One region of the Arthrobacter sp. MMS18-M83 genome, then DNA from elsewhere that is predicted to be linked to it. Evidence: predicted binding sites of a transcription regulator. Region 1 holds the regulator's gene; the other holds the start of a gene.
What was found. The regulator LexA, encoded in region 1, represses DNA repair genes until DNA is damaged. The targets are predictions, from matches to a motif close to TCGAACANNTGTTCGA.
Positions count from the first base shown of each region.

Region 1 (8,044 bases):
TACCCGCACAGGACAGGGCATCGCCGAGCTTCTTGGCGCCATTAGCACGGCCATTCCGCGTCCCGGTGTGCGCCTTGAGGTTCTGATTCCGTATAACCGTGGGGAACTCATCAACAAGCTGCACAACACCGATGCCGAAATCCTGAGCCTTGAGCACGAGGAAGAAGGCACCCGAGTGGTGGCCATGGTCCATGAGAACCTGGCCGCCGAGTTGGAGTCGTTCGTCAGCAATGGTTGATCCGGAAGCAGGGGAACGCGGCGAAACCGTGCGTGAACGGACCGCCCTTGAACTCCTGGACAAAGCCGTCGCCGGTATGGGCGGCCAAAACCGTACGGGCCAGCACCAGATGGCCAAACACGTGGCACGGGCGATCGAGACCGGTGAACACCTTCTAGTGCAGGCGGGAACGGGCACAGGCAAGTCCCTCGCGTACTTGATTCCCTTGATCGCGCACGCGATGGAGAGCAACAAGCCCGCGCTCGTGTCCACGGCCACCCTCGCCCTCCAGACGCAGATCGTGGGCCGGGACCTGCCGCGGCTCCTGGAAACCATCAATCCAGAGCTGGAGCGGCCGGTCAGCATCGCGTTGGTCAAGGGCAGGGCCAACTATGTGTGCAAGCACAAGTTGGAGGGCGGATTTCCCAGCGAGGAACCTGCCGAAGGGCAATTGTTCTCCCTCGGCGAGGACACCAGCGTTCCCCATCTCGCGGCCGCGATCGGCGGCCCCCCGTCTCAGCTCGGCAAGGAAGTGCTGAGGCTGCGGGAGTGGGCCGGGAAGACCACGACCGGGGATCGCGACGAGCTCATGCCGGGCGTGACGGACCGGGCCTGGCGCCAGGTGTCCGTCACGTCCATGGAGTGCCTTGGGGCGCAAAAGTGTCCGATGGCGGAGGAGTGCTTCAGCGAGCTGGCCCGCCACCGCGCCGCGGAGTCCGACGTCGTAGTCACCAACCACGCGATGCTCGCCGTCAGTGCTTTCGAAGGCCTGGCCGTGCTGCCCGAGTACGACGTCGTGGTGGTCGACGAGGCCCACGAGCTCCAGGACCGCGTCACGGGTGCCGTTTCGGGGCAGCTGTCGGTGGCAATGATCCATGCTGCCGCCTCCAGCGCCCGCAAACACACCGCCATCACCGTGGACGCATTGAACGCCGCAGCAGACCGCCTAGAGCTTGCAATTGCCGGCGCGCCTTCCGGGCTCCTGCCCAACGGGCTCAACGACGAACAGCTTGATTGCGTGGACCAGCTCCGGGAAGCCTGCCGGGCGGCGATTTCCGATTCGAAGGGGGATTCGTCCAACGCGGTGGACGGCGGACGCCAGCTCGCGCGCTCACGGCTGATGTTGATCCTTGAACTCTGCGAACGGCTGCTCTCCGCCAAGGAAAACAAGGAAGTCGTTTGGCTATCCCGGAACAGTACCTTTGATCCGCAGCAGGGATACACGGCGCCTGACGAGGATTCGCCTGTGCTCATTAACATCGCTCCCCTCAGCGTGGCAGGACGGCTCCGGGAAGGGCTCTTCGCGGGCCATACCGTGGTGTTGACCTCAGCCACCTTGGCTATCGGTTCCGCTTTCGAGGCCACCGCGGGAGGACTGGGACTGACCGGGCAAGGCGCTCCGAGCTGGACTGGCGTGGACGTCGGCTCGCCGTTCGATTACCCCAAGCAGGGCATGCTGTACGTTGCCAGGCACCTGCCTAAGCCCGGACGCGGGACCTCGCCCGAGGCACTTGACGAACTTGAAGAGCTCATCAAGGCCTCCCACGGCGGAGCCTTGTGCCTCTTTTCTTCCCGACGTGCAGCGGAGGAAGCCGCGGAGGCGATGCGGTCACGCTTGGACGTCGAGATCCTGTGCCAGGGTGAGTCGACCATGGCCGCGTTGGTGAGGCAGTTTGCCGACGAAGATGACACCTGCCTGTTCGGCACCATGTCTCTTTGGCAAGGCGTGGACGTTCCGGGCGGTTCATGCCGGTTGGTGGTCATTGACCGGATCCCGTTCCCGCGTCCGGACGATCCCCTGATGACAGCACGGTCCCGCGCCGTAGCGCAGGCCGGGGGCAATGGTTTCATGGCGGTGTCTGCCACGCACGCGGCCATCCGGCTTGCCCAGGGCGCTGGCCGTCTCATCCGTTCGAACGGTGACAAAGGCGTGGTGGCAGTACTTGATTCACGCCTTTCGACCGAGCGTTACGGCAACTTCCTCCGGGCAGCCTTGCCACCCTTCTGGGCCACCACGGACCGCACTGTTGTGCGCGGCGCGCTCGAACGGCTTTACGCCGAGTCAGCCAAGGCCTGAATCGGATGTCCTGGAAGCGGACGCGTCCTAAGCGGGCGCGTCCTAAAGTGAGCGCAGCACCGAGACGACTTTGCCCATGATCGTGGCATGGTCGCCCAAAATGGGTTCGTACTGAGTGTTCTGGGGGAGCAGCCACGTGTGGCCGTCACGCTGCCGGAAGGTCTTGACGGTGGCTTCGTCGTCTAGGAGAGCTGCCACGATGTCGCCGTTGATGGCATCATTCTGGCGCCGTACTACTACCCAGTCTCCGTCGCAGATGGCGGCGTCGATCATGGAATCACCGGCGACCTTCAGCATGAAGAGCTCGCCATGGCCTACCAACTGGCGGGGCAGCGGCAGGACGTCCTCAACTGTCTGATCCGCCAGGATGGGTCCACCAGCGGCGATGCGGCCAACGAGCGGCACCATGGCCGTATCGCTGGCACTGGCAAGCTCAGTGACGGCCAAGCCGCCGGCGCTGCGGAGTTTCGACGGCGCGTCAACGCCCGGTATGACAGAGCCGCCATCCAAGGTCAATGGCATGAGGACTTCCATCGCCCGCGGACGCTTGGGATCGCGACGAAGATAGCCGAGCTTTTCGAGCTGCGACAACTGGTGCGTGACGCTGGACAAGCTGGCCAGGCCAACAGTGTCCCCGATTTCGCGCATTGACGGCGGGTAGCCGTGATCGTTCACTGAACGCTGGATGGTCTCCAGGATCTTCTTTTGGCGGACGGTCAGGCTCTTGGGAGCCTTCTGCGGCTGAGGGCTCCGCGGTGAGGCCGATCCGCTGCCAGTGGCTTTCGCTGCCATGTTCGCCAACGCCCTTCCGTTCCGCCCGATCTGCGCTGAGGCGCTTGCCGGGACTGTTGGCCTGAAATGTCAGACCCTCCTGTTGCACTGATTCAGTGCTTGTTTCTTCACTCAAACGTAGGGCAGGCACAGGCGTTTATCAAACATTTGTTCTAGCGAGTCTCGACATCGTTCGTTGATAAGTGCTAAAAATGTCATAGCAAGGTTCGAATATGTGTTCTATAAAAGTGCAGCTGGTCCGGGTGTTCGTTCGAATCGTTCGAAGACATGAACGAACAGCCGCCCTGTTAGCACTGACTGAAGGCAAGAATTAGCAGCCGCACTCCAGAGGTTCTGGAACGCGGCATTGTTCAGAAGGGCTCAGCTCATGTCCGCTATCACCATCAACCACCCATCCGGCCGCCGTACGGCACCGGGCCGGCTTCGCTTGACCCGCCGGGGCCGCATGGTCTTCTTCGGTGTTCCAGGAATGCTCTTGGTTGCAGCGCTGCTGAGTCTGGCGGGATTCCTGAATTCGCCTGCCAAGGCTGCGGATTCGGCGGCCCAGCTGCAGCCCACTTCCACTATCAGCGTCACGGTGCAAACCGGTCAGTCCCTATGGGGGATTGCAGGAACTGCCGCACCTTCCCGGGATCCGCGCGACGTCGTTGCCGAAATTATCCAACTGAACAACTTGGAGGACGGCCACATCGTGCCGGGTCAGCAACTGTTCATTCCTGCCACTTAACCGCGACTCTGACCGCACTAAGAGGTCCTTTGAGCGGGCGCTTAGCCGTCACAGTTTCAGGGCATCAGCCGCCGCACCTTAAACTGTCATGGTGAGTGACCAGCTTGAGCGACTTGACCGACTTCCCCTCCGGACCAACCTGCGCGGCCTGAGCCCCTATGGCGCGCCGCAGCTTGATGTGCCGATTTTGCTCAACGTCAATGAAAACACCCATGGCGTGCCCGCGGATGTCCAAGCGGCCATCACCGAGGCCGTGGCGGCGGCCGCTTCGGGACTGAACCGCTACCCTGACCGCGAGTTCACCGAATTGCGCGAGGCCCTCGCCGAGTACCTGGGCCACGGAATGGCTGCCGAGAACATCTGGGCGGCGAACGGCTCCAACGAGGTTCTGCAACAGATCCTCCAGGCCTTCGGCGGCCCTGGGCGCACTGCTCTTGGCTTCCCGCCCACATACTCCATGTACCCCCTGCTCGCCAGTGGGACGGACACTGCCTACATTGCCGGGGTTCGGGCTGAAGACTACGGCCTTGACGCAGCGTCCGCCGCCGCGCAGGTTCGCGAGATCCAGCCGAACGTCGTGTTCCTGTGTTCTCCGAACAATCCCACCGGCACGGGGCTTGGCCTTGACGTCGTGGAGGCCGTCTACGAGGCCGGAGAAGCAAGCCAGGCGATTGTGATCGTGGACGAGGCGTACCACGAGTTCGCCCACGACAACACTCCGAGCGCGTTGACGCTTCTCCCCGGCCGTGAGCGTCTCATCGTTTCCCGGACCATGAGCAAAGCCTTCGCCCTCGCTGGTGCCCGCATCGGCTACATGGCGGCGGCCCCCGAGGTTGCCGACGCGATCCGCTTGGTCCGCCTCCCGTATCACCTCTCGGCGATCACCCAAGCAACCGCGCTGGCCGCACTGCGGCACCGCGAGGCCCTCATGGCGGACGTCGAAGACATCAAGATCCAGCGGGACCGCATTGTGAACGAGTTGACCCGGATGGGGCTCAAGCCGGCCGCTTCGGATTCCAACTACGTGTTCTTCGGCGGGCTCAAGAATCCGCACGCCTTGTGGCAAGGCCTGCTGGAGCGTGGAGTCCTCATCCGTGATGTCGGCATACCGGGCCACCTCCGGGTCACGGCCGGTACCGAGCCGGAGACCACCGCTTTCCTCGAGGCGCTCGAAGCCTTGCTGGACGGCCAAGTCGCCGCACCGGCCTAGACTTGAACCAGTCCCACCACTCCTTCCTCCTAAGGACATCTCAATGAGCGAAAACGGCGCCAGCACGGCGGCCGCCCGGACAGCACGCATGGAACGCACCACCAGTGAGTCCTCCGTCCTGGTCGAAATCAATCTCGACGGCACCGGGGTCTCGGACATCAGCACCACGGTGCCGTTCTACGACCACATGCTGACGGCGCTCTGCAAGCATTCGCTCATCGACATGACCGTCAAGGCCGCCGGGGACACCCAGATCGACGCCCACCACACGGTGGAGGACGTTGCGATCACCTTCGGTGAGGTGCTGCGCACCGCGCTGGGCAACAAGGCCGGCATCCGGCGCTTCGGTGAGGCAACCGTTCCGTTGGATGAAGCGCTGGCCCACGCCGTCGTCGACGTTTCCGGACGTCCGTACCTGGTCCACAGCGGGGAGCCCGCTGGCCAGGAATACCACCTGATCGGCGGACACTTCACCGGTTCGCTGACGCGCCACGTCTTTGAAGCGATCACCCTGCACGCCGGCATCTGCCTCCACATGAACGTCTTGGCAGGCCGGGACCCGCACCACATCGTGGAGGCACAGTTCAAGGCCTTCGCACGTGCACTCCGTTCCGCCGTCGAGTCCGATCCCAGGGTCGAAGGCATTCCGTCCACCAAGGGCGCCTTGTGAGTGGGCAGATCCTCAAGGATGGCGCCATCGTGAACCCGAAGGCTGCAAGCCGCATTGTCTCGCCTGAGGGAAAGCCGACAGTAACTGTCCTGGACTACGGGTCGGGAAATGTCCGCTCTGCCGTTCGGGCGCTTGAACGTGCCGGCGCGGATGTCACGCTGAGCGCCAAGCCTGAAGACGTCCTCAATGCCGACGGCCTGTTGGTCCCGGGCGTCGGTGCTTTCGAGACGGTCATGCGTGAACTCAAAGCAGTCGATGCCATCCGGATGATCGGTCGTCGCGTTGCCGGCGGCCGGCCGGTCCTAGGCATCTGCGTTGGGCTCCAGGTCCTGTTCGAGGCGGGCGTAGAGCACGGAACGGAGGCCGAAGGCATGGGCGAGTGGCCCGGCAAGGTGGAGCTCCTCCCTGCACCCGTTGTCCCGCACATGGGCTGGAACACCGTGGACGTGCCGGAAGGCTCAAAGCTGTTCGCCGGCGTCGAGCACGAACGGTTCTACTTTGTGCACTCCTATGGCGTGCAGAAGTGGGAATTCGACGTCGTCCAGCCCCGCATGGCACCGCCGAAGGTGACTTGGTCCGAACACGGCGCCCCGTTCATCGCTGCCGTGGAAAACGGTCCTTTGTGTGCCACCCAATTCCACCCGGAGAAGTCCGGCGACGCTGGAGCCCGCCTCCTGCGCAACTGGGTCGAAAGCCTGCGTCCGCACTCTCCGGCACCCGAGACGGGCACAACTGCCTGACATGTGGTCAATCATTTTCATGGGCCTGGCCGGTTTGCTGGTGGGCGGAGGAATCTCCTTCCATCAGCAGAAACGCCCTGCCTGGGTCTCCATTTCGTTCTATATCCTGGCCGGTCTGTCACTGCTGGCGGCCTACCTCTTCACCTTGCCGGGCAACTAACGCCCGTTCCCACAACACCGAGGACTTCAATGACCACCGCCTCCGAACTGCCCGTTCTGGAACTCCTGCCCGCCGTCGACATCGTGGACGGCCAGGCCGTCCGCCTCCTTCAGGGAGAAGCCGGCTCGGAGACCAGTTACGGCACCCCGCTGGAAGCAGCCCTGAACTGGCAGAACGCCGGCGCCGAGTGGGTGCACATGGTGGACCTGGACGCCGCTTTTGGCCGCGGCAACAATGCTGACCTCATCAGCGAGGTCGTCTCGCAGCTGAACGTCAAAGTGGAGCTGTCCGGCGGACTGCGCGACGACGAATCCCTAGAGCGTGCGCTGGAGCTCGGCGTCGCCCGTGTGAACCTCGGTACCGCCGCCTTGGAAAACCCGGAATGGACCCGCCGGGCCATCGACCGCTTCGGTGACAAGATCGCCGTCGGGCTCGACGTCCGCGGCACAACGCTCGCGGGCCGCGGCTGGACCAAAGAAGGCGGAGATCTCTGGGAGGTACTGGCGCGCCTTGAGGACGCCGGCTGCGCGCGCTACGTGGTCACCGACGTCACGAAAGACGGAACGCTTCAGGGCCCCAACGTCGAACTCTTGCGCCAGATGGTGGAAAAGACGGGCAAGCCGGTGGTTGCGTCCGGCGGCATCTCGAGCTTGGAAGACCTGCGGGTCCTGCGGGAGCTCGTGCCGCTCGGCGTCGAGGGAGCGATCGTTGGCAAGGCGCTGTACGCCGGTGCTTTCACGCTCCCGGAAGCCCTGGACGTCGCCGGCCGCCGCTGATGTCGCAGGATCCACAGTCCCCGGCTGCCGGCAAGGCTTCAACCCCGGCCCCGCGGCAATTGCCCGGGCACATCGCGGCGGCCCTAGCGGGCGCCGGGGGAGTAGGCGACTCTGCCGGCCAGTCCTGGGCGGGACGGAACCTCAGCGGTGATGCCGCCAAGATCCATAATTTCGAGGATGACGACGGAACGGCCGACGCCGGGTACCTCGCCGCCGTCGCGGCCCTGCTCGCCGGCACCGGTAGCGAGGCTGGTGTAGTGGCTTCGTTGGCAACGGCCAGGGTCTTTGTCCCTGTGGTGGCCCAGCTCGCTGAGGAAGCCGAGGGCGTCGACGGTTTCCATGCCGACAAGCAGGCCGACATGGCGCTCGTGACATTGAAGGCGCCGGATGGCCGCACGGCGATGCCTGTCTTCACGTCGGCCGCGGCGTTGGAAGCCTGGCACCCACAGGCTCGTCCCGTCGCCGTTTATGCCGCCCGGGCGGCGTTGTCTGCCGTCTCGGAGGGAGCGCAGCTTCTCGTCATCGATCCGGGGTCGGATGTCACCTTCGTGGTGCGCCGGCCTGCCATGTGGTCACTGGCACAGCAGCGCGACTGGACGCCGTCGTACCTTGATGATGAACTGGAGTCTGCTCTCAATTCCTTGGCGGGGACGTACCCGGCAGTGCGGCGCCTAG
Region 1 is NZ_CP113343.1:795,122-803,165, reverse strand. It holds gene hflX (GTPase HflX) at 1-238, shown strand, start outside; gene OW521_RS03760 (ATP-dependent DNA helicase) at 231-2,294, shown strand; gene lexA (transcriptional repressor LexA) at 2,337-3,086, opposite strand; gene OW521_RS03750 (LysM peptidoglycan-binding domain-containing protein) at 3,454-3,813, shown strand; gene OW521_RS03745 (histidinol-phosphate transaminase) at 3,905-5,023, shown strand; gene hisB (imidazoleglycerol-phosphate dehydratase HisB) at 5,067-5,693, shown strand; gene hisH (imidazole glycerol phosphate synthase subunit HisH) at 5,690-6,433, shown strand; gene OW521_RS03730 (hypothetical protein) at 6,435-6,593, shown strand; gene priA (bifunctional 1-(5-phosphoribosyl)-5-((5-phosphoribosylamino)methylideneamino)imidazole-4-carboxamide isomerase/phosphoribosylanthranilate isomerase PriA) at 6,623-7,369, shown strand; gene OW521_RS03720 (SseB family protein) at 7,369-8,044, shown strand, end outside.

Region 2 (8,044 bases), 200 kb from region 1:
TACGACAAACTCAACCGCCTCACCTCAGCCATCACCGGAACCACCACCGAAACCTGGGCCTACGACGCCAACAGCAACCGCACCCAGGCCACCAAGACCGGCGCCGCAACCGTGTACGCCGCGTTCAACGCCGCCGACCAGCTCTGCTGGACCGGCGCCAGCACCGGCACCTGCACCACAGCCCCCACCGGGGCCACGAGCTACGCCTATGACGCCAACGGCAACACCACCACAGCGGGCGCCGCCACACAGTCCTACAACACCTTCGACCAACTCACCGGCTACACCAACGGAACCACCACCAACTTCAGCTACGCCGGACCACGCAACGACGAACGCCTCACCGCCGGAGCCACCAGCTTCCTCAACGGAACCCTCGGCATCACCCAACAAACAACGGGCGGCGCAACCACTTCCTTCATCCGCGACCCCAACGGCACACTAGTCAGCATGAGGAACAGCAGCAGCGGGGCAAGCTTCTACTACACGACCGACGCCCTCGGCTCCACCATCCTCTTGACCGACAGCACCCAGGCCTCCGCCGCGAGCTACGCCTACGACTCCTGGGGAAACACCAGCGCGACAGGCACACAAGCGGGAGTAAATCCATGGCAATACGCCGCCGGGTACAAAGACGCCACCACCGGATACACGAAGTTCGGAGCCCGCTACTATGACGCCTCAGTAGGCCGCTTCACCCAGGCAGATCCAAGCAACCGAGAGGCCAACCGATACGGTTATGTTCAATGCAACCCTGTCAACTCGACAGACCCGACAGGTTTGGACTCGATTGACTGTGGGTTCGCGGCGCTGTCTGCATTAGTTGCTGGAGGCGTCGTTCTATTTGCCGCTGGCGCTATTCTCGCAGATGTAGCATCTGGACTGCTAGGTGATTTGCTAATACCGGCTGAAACCGATTTTGTTTTGGCCGGAATCGATTTCGCGTACGAGTTATACCAACAATCTCAGGACTGTTCCTCATGATCAGCGGACGCATTACATCTCCACCAGAGAAGGGAAAAGGTTTGGACCAGCCTCCTAAGCGTTCACGACAGAACACCATCATTGGGTATGGGTTCATCTGTCTTTCAGCTGTCGGAATTATCAGCGGCACTGCTCAGATCTTGTCAACCGGAAAAATTATGCCTGGACTGTCAACGGTGCTCTTTGGCATAGTTTTCACGATCGTCGGAATCATGAGACTTCGTACAAAGAGTCCATCCTGAGGTCGCGTTGATCTCCATCAGACATCGTCGCTCAAGTGCCCTCGCAATGATCCTGTGATGGTACCCCGTCGCGTAAATGCCTTTCAGGCGGCCATTACGGATCCACTGCAGGGCTTCGACTTGCTTCTTATTGAGCGGGGAAGGGTTAGTGACCATGAAGCCATCATGTCGAAAAAGGCCTTATATGGGCTCTTCGTGGGTCGTGGGGAATTGAGTTCGTGTCGTTGAAGACAAGAGTGCCCGTGGCCCTGCTGGGATGAGTGTGTCTAAGCATTCAACCTGGAACAGGACCACGAGCCTTGAACGAGGCTATCGGGGTCGCGGCCGATGCTGCCACCATCTTCTTCAACCTGCCTGACTACCCTGTCATCTCCACCACCATCACTGCCGGATGCCGGCAGATCATCGCTGAGACCGGCCAGCCGCCGGGCTGCCCCACGTGCGGGGTCGGTCGCGTCACGGCGTAAGGAACGCCGCTTCAGCGGATCCGGGACATTCCCGTCGCCGGACCCGTGGAGGTCCTATGGTCCAAGTACCGCTGGTATTGCGAGGAGCCGGCCTGCGAGAGGCTCTCGTTAGACCCCGATCCCGACCTGACGCCCTTTGGACGTTGCGCCGTACAACAACACTCTTGAGGGAAGTGAAAATTCACATCCACATGCGCGATCTGCGGCATCCGCCGCATCACAGCCGGCTTAGACATGGCCCCGCCCTAAACGTAATGAAGGCATCGGGTGGCCACACCCCAAATAACCAGGTCCGACAACGCCGGGACGCGGATGTCCGGATAGGCAGGATTCTCCGCCTGCAGCACCTGTCAACGGCAACTTAGAAGTGACCGGTGGCGGCATGTTGGTTTGACCGGTGGCGGCATGTTGGTTTGACCGCTGGCGGCAAGTGATTGACCGGTCGCGGCAAGTATTTTTGGACAGGGTCAGGCGCCCCGGGCATGCCGGGTTTCAGTGCGCCTGACCAGGGTTTGGGGTTAGTTCATGGGGCGGGTTCCTTTCCCGTTCTGGGCTTGCATGAGCCGGACGGACTCGCCGCTGGTTTGGCAGAGGTGGGCGTGGTGGAGAAGCCGGTCAACGGTCGCGGTGGCGATGGTTTTGGGCATGAGCTCATCGAACCCGGAGGGGTGGATGTTCGAGCTGATCGCCAGGGACCGCTTCTCGTAGGAGGCCTCCACGACGCGGTAGAAGCCCTCGGCCGAGTCCGCGGAAACCGGCAGCAGGCCGATGTCATCGATGCAGATCAAATCCACGTTGGTGGCCCGGGTGATGGCTTTGTTCACGCTGTCATCGATGCGGTGCCGGCGCACGAGCGCACCGAGGTCTTCCATGCTCAGCCAGGACACGGACATGCCCTGGTCGATGGCCTGCTGGCCCAAGGACTCCAGCAGCAGGGTTTTGCCGGTGCCGGAGGGCCCGCACGCGATCAGGTTCTCCCGCCGCCGCACCCATTCCAGCGTCCGCAGGAACGATGTCGTTGCGGCCGGGAGGGTGGACAGAGCCTCGTCCCAGACATCGAAGGTCTTCCCGGAGGGGAAACCTGCGCGTTTGCGCCGGGTGGCCAGCATCGAGGCGTTCCGACCGGTGGCTTCGGCTTCGAGCAGGACACGGACGACCTCGGTGGGGTCCCAGCGCTGGGCTTTCGCGGTGGCCAGGACATCGGCGACGACGGCGCGGGCGTGCGGCATCCGGGTCGTGCGCATAAGCGCGATCACCTGCTCCACCGCCGCGTCGGTCAGGGGCGGGGACATGGTGTCAGCGCTCATCGAGGGCTCCTTCAAAATCGCCGTCAACGACTGGATCGGTGGTCGGGGCGGTCGTGGGTGTCGTGCCGAAATTCGCCCAGGAGCCGGTGCCCTGGCTCAACCATTGGCCCTGGTCGGTGACGGTGCGGGTGGTGCCGGTTGTGTGGCCTGTGCCGCCGGCGGTATTGACGATGGAGCACAGGTCCTCGTGGGTGAAGCGCTGGTGCACCGCTGCCGCCCCGAGGCCCTTGTCGACCTCGCCGGCGCCCAGGACCTTGGCCAGGGTGACGGCGCGTTCCATTTTGTGCCGGATCTTCTGGGTTCCGGCAGCGGCGGCTTCCTTGAGCCAGAGCGCGGCGCCGGCGCCGATGGCCAGGAACTCTTCCTCGGCCTTGTTGGTGGGGCGGATGACCCGTTCGAGGGCACCGGACGGGGCCGGCGGGAAATGGGCGTCGATGATCGCCGGGGTCCCTGGGCGGGTGAGCTGGTGCCGTGCGACCTCCACCGGGCCGGCGTCCCCGACGTGGACGATGACGACCTCGGTCTCGGTGCCGCGGACCCAGACCATCTCACCCATCAGGGTGTGCGGGACGGAGTACCGGGACTGCTGAAAGGTGATCATGGGCGTGTTCGGCGGGACCTGGCGGGTGTGGCCGAAACTGGCCGTGACGGGGGTTTCCGGGACCGGGTGCAGCCGGGGACGTTCGAGAACGCGGAGCATGTCCTTGGGGATCTCCAGAGTGGCCCGGTGAACCCGCGAGTTCACCTCCTCCATGAACGCCTCACACGCAGCCTCCAGCTCGGCGAAGGACCGGTACTCGGGCAGCAGGTTCGTCTCTTTGGGGACGAGGTCGGCTTTGGCGATCTTGACCGCGTTCTCGACCCCGCCCTTGGAGGCCGGGTCGGCCGGGATGCACGTCTGCATGGACGTCGAATAGTGCCTGGAAAACGCCACGATCTGCGCGTTCCGCACGGGGATTCCGGCGACGTGCTCGATCGTGACCGTCTTCTCGTTGTCAGTCAAAATGTAGGTCGGGATCCCGCCGATCAGCCTAAACGTCCGGTCCAGGGCGGCGAAGACGCTCGGCATGGTCTTGTCCCGCAAGGCGATCACGATCCGGAACCGCGAGAAGGCCAGCCAAGCGACGAACAACACGGTCTTCACACCGTCAACCACGGGGCCATCCCCGTAGTCGAACTGGAGCCATAGACCCGGCTCCGGCGTCCAGGGCCGGTGCACGCGCACGTTCCGGGCCCGGTATTTGGCCTTCAGTTCAGCCAGCGTTGTCCTGGTTGTCCGCTCACACCCGGTGAACCCTAGAGCGAGGAGCTTCTCATGCACGACATCACCGCGGATCTTCCCACGGGACTGCTCGACCCAGGAGATCATCTGCGGCAGGAACGGGTCGGTCATCCGGCCGCGGTGCCGGGCCACCGGCGCCTGCGCGCCTTCCTGACGGGCCTTCACATAAGAGCGCACCGTATTGTGTGAAACGCCGCAGATCTTCGCGGCATCCCGGTAGGACCGGGTCAAATCGTAAGCAGCTAAAATTTCCATGAACTCTCCTGGAGACTTCATAACGAGCCCCTTCCTTCCCGCAACGGGTGAAATACACGATTGGCATCGCCATTTCACCGCGGAAGGAAGGGGCTCTCCCCGTAACGACACGAGGAATGGACAAGGGGGAATCCCGGCACGCCAAGCCACCCGTAGTGGCCGACTGCTGTTCAAAAATGCTTGCCGCCGCTGGTCAAAACCACTGCCGCGAACGGTCAATCAGTTTTGCCGTCTCCGGTCAGTTTAAAGTTGCCGCTTACAAGCACCACCCCGGCCGGGGTGATCCGCAGCCGCTTGATCGTCAGCTCCCCGTCCAGAACCGCGACGACCACGGACCCGTCCACCGGTTCCAGAGCACGGTTCACGATCAGCTCATCGCCGTCGCTGATCCCGGCGCCTTCCATCGACTCCCCGCACACCCGCACCACATAGGTGCTGGTGATGTCCTTGATCAGATGCTCGTTCAGGTCGATCCGGCCATCAAAGTAGTCCTGCGCCGGCGACGGGAACCCCGCCGCAACCGGCACCGGAGAGACCAGTACCGACAACAACGACACACCCGCCTCTATCACGCGGGGACCGACAATAACGCCCACAACACACCTTTTATTCGAATATATGTTCGATTCATTCAGTGTAGCCCCTGGCCCGGACATTCAAGGCACCTGCGTTCCCGCTCGGCCCCGGCACGGGGCGGGTTGTGCACAATGGGGACAGCTTTGAGCTGCGCGGAGGGCTCCACCTGACCCCAATGGGCACAACCCGGACAACGCGACTTAGGCTGGCCGCCGGTTGTGGTCAGCGCTTCAGGAACAGCGGGGGATAGTCCCCATTCCGGGAATGGCGTACGTGGTCCCAGCCCAGGGACTGCCAGAACGCGTCCTCGCTTTCAGGCGGCCTGGCGAACACGAGACGGCCGGGATGCTGCCGGCGCAGCAGCTCGATGGCCTGTGTGCCAAAACCTTGGCGGCGGCGGCCTTCGGCGACTTCCATGAAATCAATCTCCAGACCTTCCGCCGCTTCCGGGACGCCGTAGCCGGGATCCACGTCCGGGTGATCGACGACGATCAGGCGGACGACTTCCTCCCCGGCCCTGGTGAAGGTGTAGAACAGGTCCGAGGGGGAGGCAACGATGACTTCGTTCGCCTGCCAGCAGGCCTGCGTGAAGTCCTCCGATGCCTCAAACGGCGAGAGCACCGAATGCCCGCGCGGTACCGGCCAGACCTGCCTGATCACCAGTTCATCGCTCACACCATCAATCTAGGCCCGCGCGCTCAAGGCATGCTCGCAGGGCTCGCACCCGTTCGGGCGTCCGCTGGCGCGGCCGGCTGTTGGGTCCAGCGCTGTCCGTCGCAGGGCTCCGGCCCGCCCTGGCCCTGTCTTGTCTACGACGATGCTCCTATAGTCGTCAAACTGGTTTATTGCGGGGGGTTCTCACTCGTATTGGGGCCTGCATCCGTCAGTTTTTTGAGGTCACGCGTGTTGCCTAAGGGAACGCATTCGAAGGGAGTGCCGGATCTCGTCGAGAGGTACGCCGCCGTCCCTGAGTCTGCTCTTCAGTTTGGCATGCTATGTTCCTTTTTACTGAACGAGAACGTTCAGTAAAAGCGGTCTTGGCGATTTGAACGGAACACATTTTGGAGGAGCGCGAAGGGTCGCGACCGGAAGGCCGGGACACTGTTACCGCCGGCCGGAAGCTGCGGGGGCGCCCACGAGAGGGCAGGGTGGATGCTGCGGTTCTTGCCGCAGCGGCAGAGCTGTTGGGGAAGCCGGGTTCGCGCGCCTGACGATGGAGCTGGTTGCGGCCCGTGCCGGAGTGAGCAAAGCCAGCGTGTATCTTCGTTGGCCGAACAAGACAGCCCTGGTCGCTGATGCGATCGGGTTCCGCGCCAGTCCGGTACCGGAACTGCCGGACCATGGCTCGCTCCCTGCCGACATGCGAAGATTCCTCGAGGATCTGGTCCGCAGCCGGGGCGCGGCGAGCCGGGCGGTGTCGGCCCTCAGCGGGGAAATTGCCAGCAATCCCGACCTGCGCAAGGCGTGGCGGGCAAAGGTCTCCGGGGAGCTCACAGTGTCCCTGCGGCGCCTCATTCAGCGTGCCGTGGATCGGGGCGAACTGCCCACCAGCACCGACGTGGACCTGCTGGCGATGCTGCCGTTGGCTTTGTTGCAGTTCCAGCGGTTCGAGGACAACGCGGTTCCGGGGGGAGATTTCTTCGAGCGGATCGTCGCCCAGTTCTACACGCCGGACTCGGGGTCTGATTCTTCCGGCGACCAGCCGCTGTCGGGAGATAGCGGGTGAAGTATCTCCGTTCTGGTTTATTCAGCGTCCTCCGCTTGGCTGGGGCGGCCGGCCTCCGTCTAATCTCTGCGCCACAACCAACACGACCTACCGATTGGAACCCGCATGCCCGTACCTATTCTCACTGCACGCGAGCTGACGAAGACCTACGGACGAGGACCTGACCGCTTCGACGCCCTCAAAGGTGTCTCCTTGGACATCCATCACGGCGAATCCGTGGCGATCGTCGGCAAAAGCGGATCGGGCAAATCCACGCTCATGCACCTTCTCGCCCTTCTGGACACCCCCGGGGGCGGCACGATCACGGTGGACGGCACGGAGGCCCGGAGCCTGAACGGGCGCAAACTCAACGGGCTGCGCAACGCGATGTTCGGATTCGTCTTCCAGCAGTTCTTCCTCAACCCAGCCGCGAGCGTGCTCGAAAACGTGGTGCTGCCCCTGAAAATTGCAGGGGTGAGCGCCAGGGAACGGCGCCGCCGGGGCATGGAAGTCCTGGAGCAGCTCCAATTGGCGGACAAGGCACGGAACAAGGCCGCGAATCTTTCCGGCGGACAGAAGCAGCGGGTGGTGATTGCCCGCGCCTTGGTGAACAAGCCCCAGGTCCTTTTCGCGGACGAACCCACAGGAAACCTCGACACCGCCACGGGGCGGATTGTGGAAGACATCCTGTTCGACTTGAACCAGAACCACGGCATCACCCTGATCGTCGTGACGCACGACCATGACCTGGCGGAGCGTTTCCAGCGCCGCCTGTACATCCGGGACGGCCTGCTGATCACCACCGACGAGGAGCACGCGGCATGAAACCGCTCGAGATATTGAACACCGCCATCGTGAACAGCTTCCGCAGCAAACTGCGCACTACCCTGACCGTCCTGGCGATCTTCGTCGGCGCATTCACCCTGACCATCACCAACGGGCTGGGCACAGGAATCTCGAACTATATCGATTCCCAGCTCGCGGCCGCCGGACCAGGCAACGCCTTCACGGTCAGCAAAACCGATACCAGCAGCAACCCGGGTAGCGGACCCAAGAAATACGATCCGACCATCAAGCGTGTGGCCGCCGGTGGCAGGCCCGGTTCCTCACAGCTCACCATGGACCAGAACGACCTGGATAAAATCGGCGCGATTTCCGGGATCACGGGCGTCGCCCCCGTCACCCGGATCAACCCGGACTACATCCAGTGGAGCAGTCACGACGAA
Region 2 is NZ_CP113343.1:995,781-1,003,824, reverse strand. It holds gene OW521_RS04760 (RHS repeat domain-containing protein) at 1-984, shown strand, start outside; gene OW521_RS04755 (hypothetical protein) at 1,526-1,693, shown strand; partial or broken gene OW521_RS04750 (LexA family transcriptional regulator) at 1,939-2,040, opposite strand; gene OW521_RS04745 (ATP-binding protein) at 2,212-3,000, opposite strand; gene istA (IS21 family transposase) at 2,990-4,558, opposite strand; gene OW521_RS04735 (LexA family protein) at 4,753-5,133, opposite strand; gene OW521_RS04730 (hypothetical protein) at 5,336-5,788, opposite strand; gene OW521_RS04725 (TetR/AcrR family transcriptional regulator) at 6,327-6,839, shown strand; gene OW521_RS04720 (ABC transporter ATP-binding protein) at 6,945-7,643, shown strand; gene OW521_RS04715 (ABC transporter permease) at 7,640-8,044, shown strand, end outside.
Region 2: OW521_RS04735 (LexA family protein) is a predicted target of LexA. The motif match lies at 5,148-5,163, and genes of this name have one in related genera.